One region of the Geodermatophilus sp. SYSU D00867 genome, then DNA from elsewhere that is predicted to be linked to it. Evidence: riboswitches for the same ligand, from Rfam matches in the RefSeq annotation. Region 1 holds a riboswitch; each other region holds the start of a gene.

Evidence for each region. A riboswitch is a leader RNA that binds a small molecule or an ion and turns the genes downstream of it on or off. The one in region 1 is predicted to bind cyclic di-AMP.
Region 2: linked by a shared signal. The riboswitch ahead of ACI8AK_RS07590 (aggregation-promoting factor C-terminal-like domain-containing protein) and the one ahead of ACI8AK_RS02645 (C40 family peptidase) in region 1 are both predicted to bind cyclic di-AMP.
Region 3: linked by a shared signal. The riboswitch ahead of ACI8AK_RS00395 (transglycosylase family protein) and the one ahead of ACI8AK_RS02645 (C40 family peptidase) in region 1 are both predicted to bind cyclic di-AMP.

Annotation. Positions count from the first base shown of each region.
Region 1 covers NZ_JBJGZC010000002.1:115,512-119,524, forward strand. The annotation lists gene ACI8AK_RS02635 (DUF222 domain-containing protein) at 1-660, opposite strand, end outside; gene ACI8AK_RS02640 (carbohydrate kinase family protein) at 672-1,589, opposite strand; gene ACI8AK_RS02645 (C40 family peptidase) at 1,648-2,160, opposite strand; cyclic di-AMP (ydaO/yuaA leader) riboswitch at 2,194-2,278, opposite strand; gene ACI8AK_RS02650 (hypothetical protein) at 2,680-2,838, shown strand; gene ACI8AK_RS02655 (PASTA domain-containing protein) at 3,079-3,567, shown strand; gene ACI8AK_RS02660 (hypothetical protein) at 3,690-3,893, shown strand; gene ACI8AK_RS02665 (fumarylacetoacetate hydrolase family protein) at 3,951-4,013, opposite strand, start outside.
Region 2 covers NZ_JBJGZC010000006.1:134,620-138,632, reverse strand. The annotation lists gene ACI8AK_RS07605 (DUF72 domain-containing protein) at 1-388, opposite strand, end outside; gene ACI8AK_RS07600 (SDR family NAD(P)-dependent oxidoreductase) at 405-1,244, opposite strand; gene ACI8AK_RS07595 (class I SAM-dependent methyltransferase) at 1,268-1,927, opposite strand; gene ACI8AK_RS07590 (aggregation-promoting factor C-terminal-like domain-containing protein) at 1,935-2,873, opposite strand; cyclic di-AMP (ydaO/yuaA leader) riboswitch at 3,115-3,275, opposite strand; gene ACI8AK_RS07585 (hypothetical protein) at 3,427-4,013, opposite strand, start outside.
Region 3 covers NZ_JBJGZC010000001.1:68,187-72,199, forward strand. The annotation lists gene menD (2-succinyl-5-enolpyruvyl-6-hydroxy-3-cyclohexene-1-carboxylic-acid synthase) at 1-1,653, shown strand, start outside; cyclic di-AMP (ydaO/yuaA leader) riboswitch at 1,996-2,165, shown strand; gene ACI8AK_RS00395 (transglycosylase family protein) at 2,170-3,324, shown strand; gene ACI8AK_RS00400 (isochorismate synthase) at 3,421-4,013, opposite strand, start outside.

The DNA.
Region 1 (4,013 bases):
CACGTCGCACCACCACGTCGGGGCGCCGCAGCCGGTGGACACGCACCCGCCGTCGCGCAGCTCGGCGGCCTTGCGGAGGTGGCGGCTCATCAGCCGCTGCTCGCGGCCCAGGTCCAGCGGGGCGCCGTCGGGGCCGAACACCACCCGGGAGACGGCGCCGTCGCAGGCCAGCCACCGAGTCCGGGCGGCGGAGACGGTGGCGCCGAAACCCATCCGCCCGGCGTTGCGGCTGCCGGCCGGGTCGACCAGGTCGGCCAGGTCGATGACGACGGCGATCTGCGGCCTGTGGCCGCGCAGCGTGGGCAGCGACCCGTCGGCGTGCTTGGCCAGCGTCAGTGACCGGCCCTCGGTGGGGTCGGGCTCGGGCCCGTCGGGATCGAGGTCGTCGAGGTAGTGCTGCACGACCTGCACGAGGTCGGCGTGCGGCTGCTCGACCGCCACGCCGGTGAGCACCGCGTCGATGACGGCCAGGTCCACCCCGGCGGCCGCGGCGGTGAGGCGTTCGGGGGTCACCGCCTTCGCGGCGACGGCGACCTGCTCGGCGGACACCAGACCGGCGTCGTGGGCCTCGGCGAGGGCGGGCAGGTGGTCCAGCGCCCGGCCGCTGCGCACCAGTCGGGCAGCGGCGGCGTCGGAGAGCCGGCAGTGCCCGCGCAGCACGAACCCCCAGGTCAGGCGCCTGACGATGGCGGCTGACCGCCGACCACACCCGCCACCACAGCAGCTGCCGCGTGGCCGGTCCGGACGGCGTCCAGCACGGGCACGCCCGCGCGCCAGCCGGTCAGCAGCCCGGCCGCGAACGCGTCCCCGCAGCCCGTCGTGTCGCGCGGTCCACCCGCGGGCAGCGGCTCCACCGGGACCTCCACCGTGCCCGCCGCCGTGACGACCCGGGTCGGCCGGGCGCCGGCGTGCACCAGCACCAGCGGCGGCGCCCAGGCGGGCAGGGCGCCGTCCAGGCCCAGGGCCGCGGCCTCCGCGGCGTTGCAGCAGAGCACGTCCGGACGCAGCCCGGCGAGCAGCTCGACGTAGCCATCGGCACCGTGCCGCTCGATGCGGGCGGCCGCGGCGACGTCCGCGCTCACCGGCACCCCGAGGTCGTGCGCCGTGCCGGCCGCGGCCCGCACCGCGTCGGGGAAGCGCAGCAGGTCGTAGCCGTCGAGGTGGGCGACGGCGGCGCCGGCGAACCACTCCGGCCGGACGTCGGCCGGCTCCAGGCCGCCCTCGCCGCGGTCGGTCAGCACCGTGCGCTCGCCGTCGGGGTGCACGAGCACCGTCGACAGCGGCGCGCGCCCGCGGCGGACCACCGCGAGCTCGACGCCCCTCCGAGCGAGACCGGCCAGCAGCCCGTCGGCCAGCGGGTCGGCGCCGGCCCAGCCCGCGAACCGCGCCGGCGCACCCAGATGGGCCACGCCGGCGGTGACGTTGGCGGGGGCGCCGCCGGCCGTCGTCGTCCGCTCGACCCGCTGCTGGCCGCCGGCCACCAGCGGCGCGGACAGCTCGAGCAGCTGGTCGGCGACGAGCTTGCCCACCGCCACCACCGGCCCGGGGCCGGCCGGCCGCGGCCAGGCGGGATCGCCGGCGGACACCACCCGAGGACGGTTCGGTGCCCCCGGCCGGGCGAGCCGGCCGGGGACACCGTTCCGCGCGTCAGGCGACGCGGCGCGCGCCCACGTACTCCGGCATCGAGTCGAGGCTCACGACGGCCACCGGCTTGCCGGCGGTCGAGGCGTGGACCATCTGGCCGTTGCCGATGTACATGCCCACGTGCGACACGGGGCTGTAGAAGAACACCAGGTCGCCCGGCTGCAGGTCGGCCTTCACCACCGGGGTGCCGAACGTCGACTGGGCCTTCGAGGTGCGCGGGATCGAGACGCCCGCCGCCTGGTAGCTGTAGCTGGTCAGGCCCGAGCAGTCGAACGAGCTCGGGCCGGTGGCGCCGTACACGTACGGGTCACCGACCTGGGCCAGGGCGGTGTCGACGGCGGCCTGGGCCGCGCCGTTGGGAGCGGCCGCCGGTGCGGCGGCGACCGTCGCGGTACCCCCGTCGCCCGCGGCGGCCGACGCCGGGAGGGGTGAGAGGGCGATGCCGGCTCCGGCGAGGGCCGCGACGGCGATGCCGCGGAACGAACGACGGGCGGTGGACGTGCGTGCAGTCGTCATCGACGACGGTTCTCCTGTTCTCCGCGACCGCCTACCGGGTTAGCTGACGGGTTCGGGCGGAGGAGTCGCCCGGCGCGACGGCGCGCGCTTCACCCCAGTGCTCACGTGGGTCCCCGGTCCGGGCGCCGGCCGGTTGCCGGCCGCCTGGTTCGGCGTGTCCGGCGGGTGTCACACGGGAGGTGACTGAGGGCCGGCCGGACCGCGACGACGGTAGGGAGGGGTGTTGCAGCGTTCAACCGGATCGCGTCCGCGCCACGCCCGGACGCGAGTCGCGGACTTGACGCGGGCCGCGGATCCGAATCGCCCGTTCCACCAGCGCAGGAGTCGTCCTCTCCGCCGCTCGACCTCCGACACGCAGGCGCCGACACGCCGTGGCGGACGAGAAAGGACGCAGCGGTGCGCCCGCACAGCGCGTCAGCGGCCCACCACGACGGGAGCGGGAAACCCCGGGGATCGCGACGGTTGCGCCGCCCGTTGACGGGGCACCGGAACCAGCAGTCGAGAGGAGGGAGTCCCCCCATGGGCATGATGAGGAACCTGATCGCCTCGGGCGTCGCCGCCAAGGTCGTCCAGGAGCTCCGGAAGCCGCAGAACCAGGCCAAGATCAAGCAGTTCATCCGCGACTTCCAGGCCAAGAACGCGAAGGGCGGCAAGGGTCAGGCCGGTCGCGGCTACTGACCTGCGAGCGCGACCGCGGCCCCCGTCCCCCACCCGGGACGGGGGCCGCGGCGTGTCCGGGGGGACCGGCGGGGCGACCGGGGCACTTCGTGACCGTCCCGCTACGACGCCGTCCCGGATCTCCCGGACGGCGACCGCCGACCGTGTGAGGCTCCTGGCGTTCCTCTTGCGGCACCGGGTCGCAGCCCGGCTGTGGGGCGACCGGCGCACGCGCCGCTCTCGATCTCCACGGGGTGTCCCATGACCCAGCTCGCCTCTGCCGTCCGTCCGCTCCGCCGGCTCGCCGCCGTCCCGGTCCTGCTCTCCGTCGGCGTCCTCGCCTCCGGGTGCGGGAGCGACGAGACCGCGGCGGCGTCGGACGCGTCGACCTCCTCGGCCACCAGTGCGTCGGCCTCCGCGCCGGCTCCCGAGTCGACGCCGGCGCCCGCGCCGGTCCCGTCCACCACCGCCGCCCCGACCACCCCGGCCCCGACCACGCCGGCCGCGCCGGTGGTCGACTTCGCCATGCCGTCGGTGGTCGGGATGACCCTGCAGGACGCCCAGGACCTGATCCAGGCCAACGGCGTCCTCCTCAGCCTGTCCCACGACCTGCTCGGCACCCGCAACCAGGTGCTCGACGCCAACTGGAGGGTCTGCACGCAGAACGTCCCGGCCGGCCAGCGGGTCACCGGCGCGGCGGAGGGGACGATCGACCTCGGCGTCGTGAAGCTCGAGGAGAGCTGCCCCTGACCACCCGTCGCGGGGCGGACGCCGACCGCCCGAGCCGTGTCCGGGGCGCCGGGCCGGGTACCCCGTGCCCCGACCGGGGTGAGCCCAGCCGTCCGGTCGGAGCACGGCTGAGGAGGTCCGCGATGACCCAGGGTCCGCCGAACGGCGGCTCGGACGGCCGCACCGACGACCACGTGCTGCCCGGTGAGCACCCCGACGAGAACGGCGTCGCCGACGACGCTCCCGAACAGGGACCCCGCGCTGCCCAGGGACCCATGGGCAGCGGGGACCGCCCCGGCTTCCCCGGCGCCGCCGAGGGCACCGGGATGGGCCAGGCGGAGGACTGACCGGCGCGCGCCCGTGCTCCGGCTCCACCGTGGGGCGGAGCACGGGCACGCTCCGCCCTAGGCCCGCGCGGCCGTCGCGGGGGGACCCAGCGGCACCGGGTCGGGGCCGGCGACGATGCG
Region 2 (4,013 bases), on a different contig from region 1:
CCGGCAGCAGGCCGAGGAAGTGGTCGAGCCGGGCGTCGTCGCGGGCGGCGGCCGGGTGCAGCTGGACCAGCAGCACCGCCCGCCGGGGCCCCAGCTCGTGCCAGGCCGCGGTCATCCGCTCGACCCAGGCCTCCGGGGCGTACAGCCGCTTGGCGTGGGTCAGCCCGCGCGGGGCCTTGACCGACAGCCGGAAGCCCTCGGGCAGGCGCTGCCGCCACCCGGCGAAGGTCGCGGTGCGCGGCCAGCGGTAGAAGCTGGCGTTGAGCTCGACGGTGCCGAACCGGCGGACGTAGTGGGCCAGCCGGTCGCGGGACGGCGTCCCCGGCGGGTACAGGACGTCCTCCCAGTGGTCGTAGCTCCAGCCCGACGTGCCGACGTGGACGGCCACCGGCGCCCCTGCGCGGTCAGGCCCGGCGCAGGGCGGCCAGGCGGGTGGCGGCGGCGAGCACCCTCCCGTACGAGCCGGGCGCCAGGCGCACCAGGACGTCCGGGACGACGGCGCTGGCGCCGATGAGCAGCCGCGGCCGGCGCCGCTCCACCGCGTCGACGATCCGCTGCGCGGCGCGGCCGGCCGGGTACCGCAGCAGCCTGGCGAACTCCCGCTTGCCCCGCTCGGCCTCCGCCGGGTCCGCGCCACTGGCGACACGGGCGGTCTCGGCGATGCGGGTCGCGATGCCACCGGGGTGCACGCTGGTCACGCCGACGCCGTCCTCGGCCAGCTCGTGCCGCAGCGCCTCGGTGAACCCGCGGACGGCGAACTTGCTCGACGCGTACGCCGCCTGCCCGGCCGGCGCCATGAGCCCGAACAGGCTGGAGACGTTCACCAGGTGCGACCCGGGGTGCGCCTGGAGCGTCGGCAGCAGCGCGTGGGTGAGCCGGACGGTGGCGCGGAAGTTGACGTCCACGACCCACTCGAACTCCTCGAGGGTCACCTGGTCGAACCGCCCGCCCAGCGCGACGCCGGCGTTGTTGACCAGCAGCGTCGTCCCCGGGTGGTCCGCGACGACCCGGTCGGCGGCCGCGCGCAGCTGCCCGGCGTCGGCGAGGTCGGCGACGACGGTGGCCACCGACCGGCCCGGGGAGGCCGCGCGCACCGCCGCCGCGACGCCCTCGAGCCGCTCGGCGTCGCGGTCGAGCAGCACGAGGTCGTTGCCGCGGGCGGCCAGCCGCGGGGCGAGCGCGGCGCCGATGCCGCTGGCCGCCCCGGTGACGACGGCGGTACCGGTGAAGGCGTAGGGGCGCACGCGGCGACCGTATCCGGCGGCGCTCAGGGCAGCCGCCACACCGTCGTCCGGCGCAGCCCGGGCCCCTCCGTCTCGGGGACCTCGTACACCGCGGCCGACTCCAGCCGCTCGTGCGGGAGGTACGGGCGGCCGGGGTCGCCGACGAGTACCTCGCAGCCGCGGGCCCGCGCCCGGTCGAGGAAGGGCAGCACCCGCCCGGTCATCTCCCGGTCGTAGCAGACGTCCCCGGCGACGACGACGTCGACGGCGGGCGGCTCGCGGTCCAGCACGTCGCCGGTGACGCTGATGCCCGCGACGCCGTTGAGGCCGGCGTTGACGCCGACCGCCGTCCGGGAGAACGGGTCGACGTCGCTGGCCAGCACCCACCGGGCACCGGCGAGGACGGCGGCGACGGCCACCAGGCCGCTGCCCGACCCGAGGTCGAGCACCGTGCGGCCGGCGACGGTGGCGGGCTCGTCGAGCAGGTGGCGGGCCAGCGCCTGCCCGCCGGGCCAGGCGGCGGCCCAGAACGGCGGCTCCTCGCCCGCCCCGCCGGCCGCGGTCTCCATCGCCTCCCACAGGGCGACGACGTCGTCGGCGACGTGCAGCCGCACCTCGGGGACGAGCGAGGGCCGGCGCACCTGGGTGTGCGCGCGGACGAACCCCGCGGGCACCACCCGGGTGGCCGGCCCTCGATGGATCACGTGTCGATCAGTACCAGCCGGTGGCCTGGCTGTGCGCCCAGGCGTCGCACGGCGAGCCGTAGCGCTCCTCGATGTAGATCAGGCCGGCGTCGATCTGGCGGTAGCCGTCGGAGGTCTTGGCGATCCCGGTGCTGGCCCAGGTGGAGTCCAGGAACTGCGGGATGCCGTAGGCGGTGCTGGTGGGGTTCTGGGCGTTGGGGTTCCAGCCGCTCTCCTTGCCCCACAGCTTCTCCAGGCAGGAGAACTGCTCGCCGCTGCCGACCTTGCTCAGCGCGTAGTCCTTGAAGGAGCCGGAGGGCGCGGCGGGCGCGGCCTCCTCGGCGGCCTCCTCGGCGGCCTGCTCCTCGGCGGCCTGCTGCGCGGCCGCGGCCTCGGCGGCGGCCTGCGCCTCGGCGGCCTGGCGGGCGGCCTCCTGCTCCGCGGCGACGCGGGCGGCCTCCTGCTCGGCGGCGACGCGGGCGGCCTCGGCCTCGGCGGCCTGGCGGTCGCGCTCGGCCTGCTCGGCGGCGAGCTGTGCGTGGGCGGCACCGGCCTCCTGCGCGCTGCGCTCGGCGCGCGAGGCGGCGATGTCGGCCAGCGACGTCAGGTCGGGGGCGGTCGCGGCCTGCTGCTCGGGGATGCCCAGCTCGTCGGCGACGCTGACCGCGGTGCCGGCGGTGTCGGTACCGGCGGAGGCGGCGGGGCCGCTGGTGGAGACGACGCCGACGATCAGCGCGCCGGCGGCGGCGGCGCCGAGCAGGAGGGCCGGGCGGCGCGGGCCCAGCGGCGGGCCGCCGCGGCGGAACAGGCGCCGGCGGGCGGGGGCCTCGGCGGCGTCCGCGACCGCGGGCAGCTCGCGGGTGGCGGTGCCGGCCGTGGTCTCGGCGGCGGTGTCGGGGGTGTCGGCGGTGGCGAGCTCGACGGTCGCGGGGGCGTCGGCAGGCGTGTTCGGGACGTGGCGGGACATGAGGGGGTGAGGGCTCCGAGGGAGAGTGCGCGCGGCAGCGGGCCCGGAGGCGGACCTCGGGCATGCGCGTGCGGCGCGGGGCTACGGGTGTCGCGGACTACGGGGTCCCCGGCGACGTCGTCGCAGGGAGCGGCAGGGCAGGGGCGGCCGGCGTCAGGCGGACGCGGGAGCGCGGTGTGCGCGCGGGCAGCTGCACCTGCGGGCCGCTTCGGCCCGGAGGCGGGGCATGCGGGGACTCTCCGTTTCTTCCGTGAGCCGCCTACCGAGTTAGCTGACGGGTTCGGGCGGGAAGGAGCCCTACGCGCGCCGGGCCGGAGCTCGGCGGGCGCGATTCACCCCAGTACTGCGGTGGGTCCCCGGCTCGCGTCCACGGGCGCGGACACGACTCGGCGGCGTCCGGCCGGGCTCCCCAGGACGGGGACCTGACGACCAGCCGGACGTCAGCCACCGTACGGTCGTTACCGGTTCGTGACAACCGCCGGGGCCGGAGGTGCGGCCGTGACGGGTGGGGCGGACCCCCTCGTCCCGGAACCCGCCCCCGCGTCGCCGCTGGTCAGGAGGCCGCGGCCACCTCGGGCCGGCCGGGCCCGTGCAGCGGTGTCACGTCGGACACGTCCGTCCCGGACGACGCCGGACGCGACTCCGCCCGGAGTCCACCGGCGGACTCCTCCAGTCGGGCCAGCCCCCGCTTGTCGCCGAGGGCGGGGACGTCGTCGGGCACGACGCCGGTGACGACGGCGAGCGCCTCGTCCAGCTGCCCGGTCAGCAGGCGCAGCCAGTCGCGCGCCCGGTCGCGCTCGTCGCGCAGGGGCTCGAGCTCGGCCTCGACGGCGTGCCGGCGCTCGAGCGCCTCGGCGTCGGCCCGCGCCCGTGCCGCGGCGGCCTCGCGGTCCCGCCGCTCGCGCTCCGCGGCGGCCGCCTCCTCCAGCCGGGCCGCCTCGCGGCGCGCGGCCTCGAGGACGGCGGCGGCCTCGCTGCGGGTCTGCTCGCGGGCGGCGAGCACCGCCTCGCGCATCTCGGCCACCCCGGACAGCCGGGCCTGCGCCTCGGCGAGCGCCTCGGCGCGGATCCGCCCGGCCTCCTCCTCGGCGGCGGCCGTCAGCGCGGCGGCCTCCTCCTCGGCCCGCCGCACGATCGCGG
Region 3 (4,013 bases), on a different contig from region 1:
GTGCTGGTCGACGAGCTGGTCCGCGGCGGCGTCCGCGAGGCCGTCGTCGCGCCCGGCTCCCGCTCGGCGCCGGTCGCCCTGGCGCTGGCCGCCGCCGAGCGGGCCGGCGTCCTGCGGCTGCACGTGCGCATCGACGAGCGCACGGCGTCCTTCCTCGCCCTGGGCCTGGCCCGCGCGTCCGGCCGGCCGGTGCCGGTGCTCACCACCTCCGGGACGGCGACCGCGCACCTGCACGCCGCCGTCCTCGAGGCCGACGTCAGCGGGGTGCCGCTGCTGGCGCTGACCGCCGACCGGCCGCCGGAGCTGCGCGGCACCGGCGCCAACCAGACGATCGAGCAGCCGGGCCTGTACGGCGGCGCGGTGCGCTGGGCGGCCGACGTCGGCGTGCCCGAGGCCGGCCGCGAGGCCGCGCAGAACCGCTACTGGCGCTCGGTGGTGTCCCGGGCACTGCTCGCGGCCACCGGCGTCCTGTCCGGCGACCCCGGGCCGGTGCAGTTGGACCTGCCCTTCCGCGACCCGCTGCTGCCCGAGGAGGAGCCCGGCCCGCTGGCGGGCCCGTGGGCCGGCCGGGACGGTGGCGCGCCGTGGACCGCCGGCGCGTCCGCGCCCGCCGCGGCCGCACCGATCGCCGACGGCCCGCGCACGCTCGTCGTCGCCGGGGACGGGCCCGACGCCGCCGGCCGGGCGTGGGCGGCCGGCGCCGCCGCGGCCGGCTGGCCGGTGGTCGCCGAGCCGAGTGGCGGGGCGTGGACCGACGGCGCGGTGCGCGGCGGGGCGCTGCTGCTCGGCGTGCCCGGCTGGCTGGACGCGCACCGGCCCGACCGGGTGGTCGTCGTCGGCCGGCCGACGCTGTCCCGGCCGGTGTCCGCGCTGCTGGCCGACCCGCGGGTGCGCGTGGAGACCGTGGTCGCCGGGCCGCGCTGGCCCGACGCCGGCCGCTCCGCCGCGCTGGTCACCCGCGCCGCCCCGCCGGCCGGGCCGCCCTGCGACCCCGGCTGGTCCGCCGCCTGGCGCGCGGCCGCGGACCGGGTGGGCGCCGCCGTCGACGCCGCCCTGGACGCCGCGCCCGGGCTGACCGCCGCCCGGCTGGCCCGCGACGTCGTCGCCGCGCTGCCGCCGGGGGCGCTGCTGGTGCTCGGCTCCTCCACGCCGGTGCGCGACGTCGACCGGCTCGCCGTCCCGCGCGGCGACGTCGCCGTGCTCGCCAACCGCGGCGTCGCCGGCATCGACGGCACGGTGTCCACCGCCGTCGGCGCCGCGCTGGTCCACGGCGGGCCGGCGGTGGCGCTCATGGGCGACCTGACGTTCCTGCACGACCTGCAGGGGCTGCTCACCGGCGAGGGCGAGCCGCGCCCGGACCTCACCGTGGTGGTGCCCGACAACGACGGGGGCGGGATCTTCGCCCAGCTGGAGCCCGGGCGGCCGGCGTACGCCCACGACTACCGGCGGGTGTTCGGCACGCCGCACGGGCGGGACCTGGTCGCCGTCGCGGCGTCCCTGGGGTGGGAGGCGGTGGCGGTGACCACGCCGGAGGAGCTCGCCGCCGCGCTGGCGCGCGGCGGGCCGCGGGTGGTCGTCGCCCGCACCGACCAGCGCGCGGAGGCCGACCTCGCCGTCGCCCTGCGGGAGGCCGCGGGCCGCGCGCTGGCCTGACCGGTCCGAGGAGCGCCGGAGAGGGCCCGGGCACGGCCCGGGAGCTCGTCCCAGGCCCTCGTGACGGGCCGGTCCGGCACGCGTTCCCGGTGGCCTTCGTCACGGGACCCGGCGCGGACGCGGCGGGGACGGCGCGACCCCGGCAGGGCCCGATCGTGCGCGGCGAGCAGCGGGTTCCGTTACCCGCGCGGTGGTCACGCCGACGTCACGCCGTACCCCACACGCCCCGGCCGAACCGCCGTGTGACCGCCGTCACGACGACAGTCGACATGACGACACGTAACGTTTTGGCTGCGCTCAGCGAACACAGAGCGCGGCGCCGGTCCGCCAAACCCTGCCCACCGGTCGCCCACGTCAACTCCCAGGGCAGGGGTGGGGGACCCACTCTTCCGGCGCGCGACGGCCTACGGGGGCCTGTCGGAGCGCGCCTCGGGGTGAAGCCGCGGACCGCGGCCGGGCACCGATCGCCCGAACCCGACAGCTCACCTCGCCGGCGGTGATCGGGAGATCATCACCATGCCCAAGCACCGCGCACCCCGCTACGTCCGCACCAAGAAGGTCATCGCCAAGGCCCCTGTCGCCGCCGGCGCCGCCGCCGTCGGTCTGGGCGTCCTGAGCTCGCCGGCCTCCGCCTCCACCACCCACGACTGGACCGGCGTCGCCCAGTGCGAGTCCAGTGGCAACTGGAGCATCAACACCGGCAACGGCTACTACGGCGGGCTGCAGTTCAGCCAGTCCACCTGGGCCGCCTTCGGGGGCACCGACCTCGCCCCGCGCGCCGACCTCGCCACCCCGGCCGAGCAGGTCCAGATCGCCGAGGCCGTCCTGGCCGGCCAGGGCGTCGGCGCCTGGCCGACCTGCGGCAAGTACCTGACCGACGGCACCACCGCGGCCGCCGCCGAGGCGCCGGCCGCTCCCGCCGAGCAGGCCGCCCCGGCCGCCGAGGCCCCGGCCGCTCCGGCCGAGCAGCCGGCCGCCGAGCAGGCCGCCCCGGCCGAGCAGGCCGAGGTCAGCACCGAGGAGTACACCGTCCGCTGGCGGGACACGGTGGCGAAGATCGCCGCCGCCCACGGCCAGAGCTGGCGGGAGCTCTACGAGCGCAACGTCGACGTCATCGGCGGCAACCCGAACCGGATCTACCCCGGTCAGGTGCTGGCGCTCAGCGGCTCGACCGCCGCCCCGGCCGAGGCCGCTGCGGCTCCCGCCGCCGAGGCCGCCCCGGCCCCGGTCGCCGCCGCCGGCGAGGCGGCGCCCGCCGCCACCCCGCCGATCGCCGAGGCCGCCCCGCAGGTCGCGCAGGCCTCGGTCGTCGCCGAGATCACGAACACCGCCGGCGCGATCCACGAGGCCGTGCAGGCGGCGGCGAACGCCGTCGTCAGCAACGTCCCGGGCGCCGCGGACATCACCCTCGGCGGCACGCGGGCCAGCGCGGTCGACCCGGACGGTCACCCCTCCGGCAAGGCGCTGGACTACATGGTCATGTCCGACGCCGCCCTCGGCGACGCGATCGCCCAGTACCACGTCGACCACTGGGACGAGCTCGGCGTCGAGTACGTCATCTGGCAGCAGCGCATCCTGACCTCGCCCGACGGCGCCTGGAAGGCGATGGAGGACCGCGGCGGCGCGACCGCCAACCACATGGACCACGTGCACGTGAACTACGTGGGCTGACCTCCGCCTCACCCGACGAGGGCCCCGACCGCGCGCCGCGGCCGGGGCCCTCGTCGTTCCCGGGGCAGGACGGCGGCCGGCCGGGAGCGGGCCGGCTCAGCCCTCGAGCGCGGCCTGGAAGGCGGCGAACTTCGACTGGGTCTCGGCGAGCTCGGCCGCCGGGTCGGAGCCGGCGACGATGCCGCAGCCGGCGAACAGCCGGGCCGAGCACGGGTCGTCGTCGACCAGTTGCGCGCAGCGGAGGGCCAGCCCGAACTCGCCGTCCCCGCGGGCGTCGAGCCAGCCCACCGGCCCGGCGTAGCGGCCGCGGTCCATGCCCTCCAGCTCGGCGATGACCCCGGCGGCGGCCTCGGGCGGGGTGCCGCAGACGGCGGCGGTGGGGTGCGCGGCGTCGACCAGCTCCAGCAGCCCGGCGCGGCCGCGGGCGCCCGAGCGGCGCTGGGTGCCGACGACGTCGGTGGCCAGGTGCCGCACGTTGGGCAGCGTGAGCAGCGAGGGCTGCTCCGGCACCGACAGCGCGGTGCAGAACGGGTCGAGCGCCCGCACGAGCGAGTCGACGGCGAGGGCGTGCTCGGCGCGGTCCTTGGCGCTGGCCAGCAGGCCGGCCGCGAGCCGCTCGTCCTCGGCGCCCGCGCCGCGCGGGGCGGTGCCGGCCAGCACCCGCGCCGACAGCTGCCGGCCGGTGCGGC